Methylococcus capsulatus: one gene and its partner. The protein of the gene in region 2 binds, or shares a complex with, the protein of the main gene of each other region. Links are inferred from orthologs where the notes say so. Each region holds a gene or a part of one and is shown on either strand. Other genes may lie near its edges. The genes, in order: ssb and sbcB.

Region 1 (3,096 bases), 280 kb from region 2 along the record:
CCCGCACTTTGCCGGCACGGTATTGTCCGCGTACTGTTTTCTTGAGCACATCCTCGTCCTTGAAAGGTACCAGGGATTCCAGCACCTTGAGCTTCTCATCGCGGATTGCATTGGAATCGAGGCTGACCGGGGGCTCCATGGCAATAAAGCAAAGCAATTGCAGCAGGTGGTTTTGCACCATATCCCGTAACGCGCCCGTGCCTTCATAAAACCCGCCGCGACTGCCGATTCCGACCTCTTCGGCAATGGTGATCTGTACATTGCTGATCCATTCCCGCCGCCACAAAGGTTCGAACAGCGCGTTGCCAAACCGCAGCGCCATCAGATTCTGCACCGACTCTTTGCCCAGATAATGGTCTATCCGGTAGATCTGGTTTTCCCGAAAATGCTTGCCGACCGCGTCGGTGATCGCGTTGCTAGAGGCGAGATCGTGCCCCAGAGGCTTCTCCAGGACGACCCGGCAGTCCGGCCGGTTGAGACCCTGGCGGGCCAGATTGTCACATACGGTGGTAAATAACGACGGCGCGACCGATAGGAAGAACACATTCACCTCGGCCGGATTGCCCTCCAGGATCTCCTTCAGGACTACGTACTCGGCGGGCTCGCCGGCATCCACCCGGACATATTGCAAGCGGGAGCGAAAAGCCGACCACAGGCCGTCGTCCCAATCCGCCTTGGGGACGAACTCCCGGGCTTTTTCCTCGATCTTCGCCAGATACGCCGATTGGGTCAGGTCCTGCCGGCCAAGACAATAGATGCGCCCATCCCGAACCAGCAGATCGTTCCTGTCACATTGATACATTGCCGGCAGGAGCTTGCGGGTCACCAGATCGCCGGTACCGCCGAAAAACGCCAGATTGAATGATTTGGGAAGTTGGAGCTGACTCATGGCTTGATCCTCTATATTGAGAGATCGATCATCAGCCGGCCTGATCCAGGATGACATCCGATGCCCTTCCCGGAAGACCGGACTTCTTCCGACCTCCAATGCTATTCGCCGCACCCCCCAACGTCCAATCGAATCGATGCCATCGGTTTCGCCAATGGCATGTGCGAAACGTGCCCGGACGCTGGCTCAGATAGTCCGATTCCCCTCGTCGTTACTCTTCTGTCGTCCTCTATCCGTACAACATCCTCGCCGCCGACATGACCCGACGTATCACTTGGCGAGGCATCGTTTACGAGATGGTGTCTCCCAGCGAAATCAAGGTGGTCCGACCGTTAGACCCTGTGGAATAACCCCTCCGGTCATGATCGAGACCGGCCTTTTAAAACGGCACGTCGTCGTCGAATCCTTCGTCGAACTGGCTGCTTCCGGCGCCGCTCCCGGCGGTACTGCCTCCGCCATAACCGCCCCCCGAACTGCGCGGCCGGGAGCCGCCGCCCGCCGGCGGCGCATCCCAGTCGGGTTCGCCCGCCCCCGTTCCGCCGCCGCCCATCCCTCCACCGGCACGGTCGAGCATCTGCATTTCATTGCCGATGATTTCGGTGGTATAGCGGTCTTGGCCGGTGTTCTTGTCCTGCCATTTGCGGGTCCGAAGGCTGCCCTCGATGTAAACCTTGCTGCCTTTCTTGAGATATTCGCCGGCGATTTCCGCCAAGCGGCGGTACAACACCACGCTATGCCATTCGGTACGCTCCTGAGTCTGGCCGGTCTGCTGATCTTTCCAGGATTCGCTGGTGGCGATGCGCAGATTGGCGACCGCGCCGCCGCTCGGCATGTAGCGCACTTCCGGGTCTGCGCCCAGGTTGCCGATGAGTATGACTTTGTTGACGCCTCGACTGGCCATGCTTGATTCTCCGTTGTATACCTTGAGCTGGCGGCTAGGCGCTCGCCGTTTCGTTGAGCAGTGCTTCGAGCCGGCGCCGGTCCAGCCGCTCGCGCTCGATTTTGAGATAGGCTACCCCCTCATCGGGAACGACCACGGCGTCGGCAATGCCGGGGACGCCGCGCAGGCGGGCCGAGAGATCAGCCGCCGCCGCGGCGCTGATTTCGCCGAGATTGACCATGAGACTGCTCAGATGCCGCGGCTTCTGCATGCCGAAGGCCACCGCCAGCCACAGCAGAGCGATGCCGGCGCAGAACAGGAACACGGCCGGAATGCCATAGTGTCCCTGAATCCACCCCGCGCCGGCACCGCCCACGAAGGCTCCGAGGAACTGGGTGGTGGAATAAACCCCCATGGCCGTGCCCTTGAGGTCGGCCGGAGCCACTTTGGAAACCATCGAAGGCAGGGTGGCTTCCAGCAGGTTGAAGCCGGTGAAGAACAGGTAAAGCAGCGTTCCAAGACCCAGAAGCGTCGGCGTGAGACCCGCAAGACCCACGTCGACGGCGGCGGTAAGCAGAATGAAGGACAGGAAAACCGGCTTCATCTGCCGCTTCTTCTCCGCCACGATCACGAATGGCACCATGCTGACCATCGACAGCACGAACACCGGCAGATAGATTTTCCAGTGGTCCGGCGTATCCATACGCAGTTCATCGCGCAGGATCAGTGGCAGGACGACAAAGGTCGCGGTCAGAATGGCGTGCAAGGTGAAGATGCCGAAATCCAAACGCACCAGTTCGGGATTGGTCAACACACTGGAAAAACGCGCGGGCTGAGCCTCGGTGTCACGGTGAAAACGGACCCGCTGCGGTGTCGGAACGGCGGAATAAAGGACGACGATGCCCAGCAGTGCCAGCCCGGCCACGCTCCAGAAGATGCCCTTGACGCCGATCCATCCAGACAGCACCGGCCCCGCGACCATCGAAAAGGCAAACGAAATCCCGATGCTGATGCCGATCAGCGCCATCGCCTTGGTGCGGTGCTCCTCCTGGGTGAGGTCGGCGGCCAGCGCCATGATCACCCCGGCGACGGCACCCGCCCCCTGCAGCGCCCGGCCCGCAACGATGCCGTAGATCGAATCGGCCACCGCCGCCATGACGCTGCCGGCAGCGAACATCAGGAGGCCGATGACGATGAGCGGCTTGCGGCCGAAGCGGTCCGACCAGACACCGAAGGGAATCTGGAACACGGCCTGCGTCAGGCCGTAAGCGCTGATGGCCAGGCCGATCAAGGCCGGTGTCGCGTCGGGCAAATCGCGCGCATAGAT
Region 2 (3,238 bases):
CTGGCCTTCGGCGGTGGCGATCTCGCCCGCCACCTGCAGGTTCCGGCCATCGATCAGCGTGATACTGCCGCCGCCGGCGTTGGTCACCACGACGCGGCCGCCATCCCGGCTGACGGCGACACCGGCCGGTTCCTTGCCCACCTTCAGAGTGGCTCGGACTTCGCCATCGGCCGTATCGATGACGCTGACGCTGTCATCTTTCTGATTGGTGATGTAAGCGAAGGGCGCCGCCCAAGCCGCGGATGCGGAAAAGGCGGCGGCCAATGTCGCCCCGGCGATCAAGAAGATAAATCGCTTTGCGGCCATCAGGCGATCATTTTTTCTCGGCCAGTGCCTTCAGATTGGCCAGTCCTTCTTTATAAACCGACGTAACGGCCTTCAGCGCCGCCTCGTCGTTCTCTTCCGGCGGCGGGTTGTTGTTCATGAAAGAGCGATAGAATGCGCCGTGCCATTCCACGACCGACCCGGCACCGGCAGGCGTCACGCTGATGGTGGAGGAATAATTGGCGACCGGCAAATCTTTCGGGTCGACTTCGGTGATCTTGTACGAATAGCTCATTTTTTCGGCGTCGTAGCTCTTGAGCTCTTCCTTGATGACGCCGCCCGATTTCAGTTTCAACTCGCGCGTCGCGCCCTTTTCGTTGCCGCCCGTACCGGTGGTGCTGGCCACCTGCGGCATCCACTCGCCTTTATCGAAATCCTTGATGATGCCCCAAACCACCGCCGGAGCAGCATTGATTTCGATCGTCTCGGTGACTTTCTGGCGGGTAGGACCGTGCGCGAACGTTGAACCGGTCCAGGCCACCATCAAACCGGTAGCGACAAGCAGGATCTTTTTCATTACTCCTCCGAACAGGGATAGATGGAAAGGTAGCCAATAAGTATAAGGGCAAAGCGCATTGCGGTTAACGGGATAAGTTCCTGCCATAAGCTTCCAGCGCGTCCAGGATTGCCCGTTTGCCGGCATCGGATTCCTGGCCCCGGAGCTGGTCGATGCGGGAAAAGAACTCCGCCAGACTCAACCCGCCGCCTTCCCCGTCCAGGCGAGAGCGGCGGAATGCGGCCCAGCACTCGCGTTCCTGGGCATTCAGCGTATCCGGAAAATTCCGCGCCCGGAAGCGGAACAAAAGCTCGCTGAAACGCCCGTCAACGAATTGCGGGCGGTAACGGGCCAACTGGTCGGGAGTCAGACGATGCACCTGATCGAGAGCCCGTCGGTCGGCATCTGGCGTGAAGCCGCCCCGGTAGAGCATCAATTCCGGATCGAGTTCAGGTTCGAACGATGCCTCGGCTTCAAATACCGCTGAAACCTTGGGGACGACATCTTCCGCATGATCCTGCAACCACCGGGCCCGTTCCCGGCAAATGGCGGCGTTGATACCGAGCCGCTCCCCATCCGCCGGTCGCAAGGCCGACATCGGGACGACCACCGGACAACGATTGGTATGCACGCACTTCAAGGGAATCCGCGCCTTACCTGCTGGCAGTTCAGCCGAAGGGGTGAAAAGCCGACACCGGATCTCGTCCACCGACAGATCGGCCAACTGCACGGGATCTAAGGCAAGATCGAACACGATGATCCGCGTTATGATGCGGGGATGCCGGCACAGCGGCAGCACGCAGGCGATGCATTGACGGGAGGCAGGAAATTTCTCGGATACGTGCAGCACGGGCTGCCAGGTTCCCAACGCCAGCAGCCGTTCGACGGCGCCCTTGGCCCGATTCTCGAGCGCAAACTGGAACAGACGCGGCTGGCGTTCGGCGATCAATCGAGCGAAAGCAACGGTCGCCCGCACGTCTGACAAGGCGTCATGCGCGGATTCGTGTTGGAGCCCGTTGGCCGCCGTGAGGCGTTCCAGCTTGAAGACGGGAAAGCCTTGGGAATCACGCGGCCATTCGATGCCGTCCGGCCGCAAGGCTTGTGTCAACCGAGCCAGATCGATGATGTCCCAGCGCGAATTACCCCCTTTCCATTCCCGTGCGTAAGGATCGTACAGGTTGCGGTAGAAAGCATGCCGCAGCATTTCATCGTCGAAACGCAGGGTGTTGTAGCCGAGCACACAGGTGCCCGGCTGCATGAAAATGCGATGGATGGCAGCGATGAACGCATTCTCCGGTACGCCGAGTTCGGCGGCGCGCTGCGGCGTGATGCCTGTGACGAGACAGGCCTCGGGTTGCGGGACCATGTCGTCCGACGGCCGGCAGTACAAAACATCGGGCGGTCCGACCGGATTGAATTCCAAATCGGTCCGCAGACCGGCGAATTGGGCGATGCGGTCCCGAGCCGGGTCGGTCCCGAACGTTTCCAGATCGTACCAGTAAAACGACGGCGCACCGACCATCCGACCCGGACCTTTCAGACCTTGCCTTCGGCCTCCAGCTTAAGACGCTTCTCGCATTTCTGAGTGCAGATGCAATCGCCCCCGTTGAGTCCTCCACAGGTACCCTTGATCGCCGGCCGTCCGAAAATAACCCCGACGGACATCATCAGGATCACGAAGCCGATGATGGCAAAAGTGATCAGAAACAAAGTCATAACCGTTTTCTCCAAAAAAACCGTTCATCGCCGTCCAGCTTGGCCCCAAAAAGAACGAGGAGCGCGTAGCTCCCCGTCCCCCTGGCTCCGGCGCCGAATCAGCCGCCGAAGTCGTCGAGCATGATGTTTTCGCGGTCGACCCCTATGTCCAGAAGCATCTGGATGACCGCGGAGTTCATCATCGGCGGTCCGCACATGTAGTACTCGCAATCCTCCGGCGCCGGGTGGTTCTTGAGGTACTGTTCGTACAGGATGTTGTGGATGAAACCCGTGTAGCCGGTCCAGTTGTCTTCCGGCTTTGGATCGGACAGGCCGAGGAACCACTTGAAGTTGGGATTCTCAGCCTGCAGCTTGTCGAACTCCTCCACGTAGAAGGCTTCGCGCAAACTGCGGGCGCCGTACCAGAAAGTCATTTTGCGCTTGCTCTTCAAGCGGAGCAACTGGTCGAAGATGTGCGAACGCATTGGCGCCATGCCGGCGCCACCGCCGATGAACACCATCTCTTTGTCGGTATCGCGCGCGAAGAACTCGCCGAATGGACCGGAAATGGTGACCTTGTCTCCCGGTTTCAGATTGAAGATGTAGGACGACATGACGCCCGGCGGCACCGTGTCCTCTTTGCCCCAGGGCGGTGTGGCGATGCGGACGTTGAGCATGATGATGCCCTTCTCTTCCGGATAGTTCGCCATCGAGTAGGCGCGG

The links.
Region 1: the proteins of sbcB (region 2) and ssb are in contact, whole or in part, in a crystal structure (PDB 3C94), measured with the Escherichia coli proteins. The link is inferred for Methylococcus capsulatus from one-to-one orthologs.

What each region holds. Positions count from the first base shown.
Region 1 is NZ_CP104311.1:1,380,177-1,383,272, reverse strand. What follows is about bases 30-2,805. They hold ssb (single-stranded DNA-binding protein), read right to left. Parts: upstream 1,791-2,805; coding sequence 1,269-1,790; downstream 30-1,268. Other genes in these bases: N4J17_RS06785 (MFS transporter), read right to left, coding at 1,825-2,805; zwf (glucose-6-phosphate dehydrogenase), read right to left, coding at 30-889. Outside these bases: more of zwf, read right to left, coding at 1-29; more of N4J17_RS06785, read right to left, coding at 2,806-3,096. UniProt on the Escherichia coli protein: Plays an important role in DNA replication, recombination and repair. Binds to ssDNA and to an array of partner proteins to recruit them to their sites of action during DNA metabolism. Acts as a sliding platform that migrates on DNA via reptation.
Region 2 is NZ_CP104311.1:1,656,062-1,659,299, reverse strand. Bases 125-3,042 are described here. They hold sbcB (exodeoxyribonuclease I), read right to left. Parts: upstream 2,343-3,042; coding sequence 906-2,342; downstream 125-905. Other genes in these bases: nqrF (NADH:ubiquinone reductase (Na(+)-transporting) subunit F), read right to left, coding at 2,635-3,042; N4J17_RS08105 (DUF539 domain-containing protein), read right to left, coding at 2,357-2,536; N4J17_RS08115 (SRPBCC family protein), read right to left, coding at 314-841; N4J17_RS08120 (cytochrome D1 domain-containing protein), read right to left, coding at 125-306. Also shown: more of N4J17_RS08120, read right to left, coding at 1-124; more of nqrF, read right to left, coding at 3,043-3,238. UniProt on the Escherichia coli protein: Degrades single-stranded DNA (ssDNA) in a highly processive manner.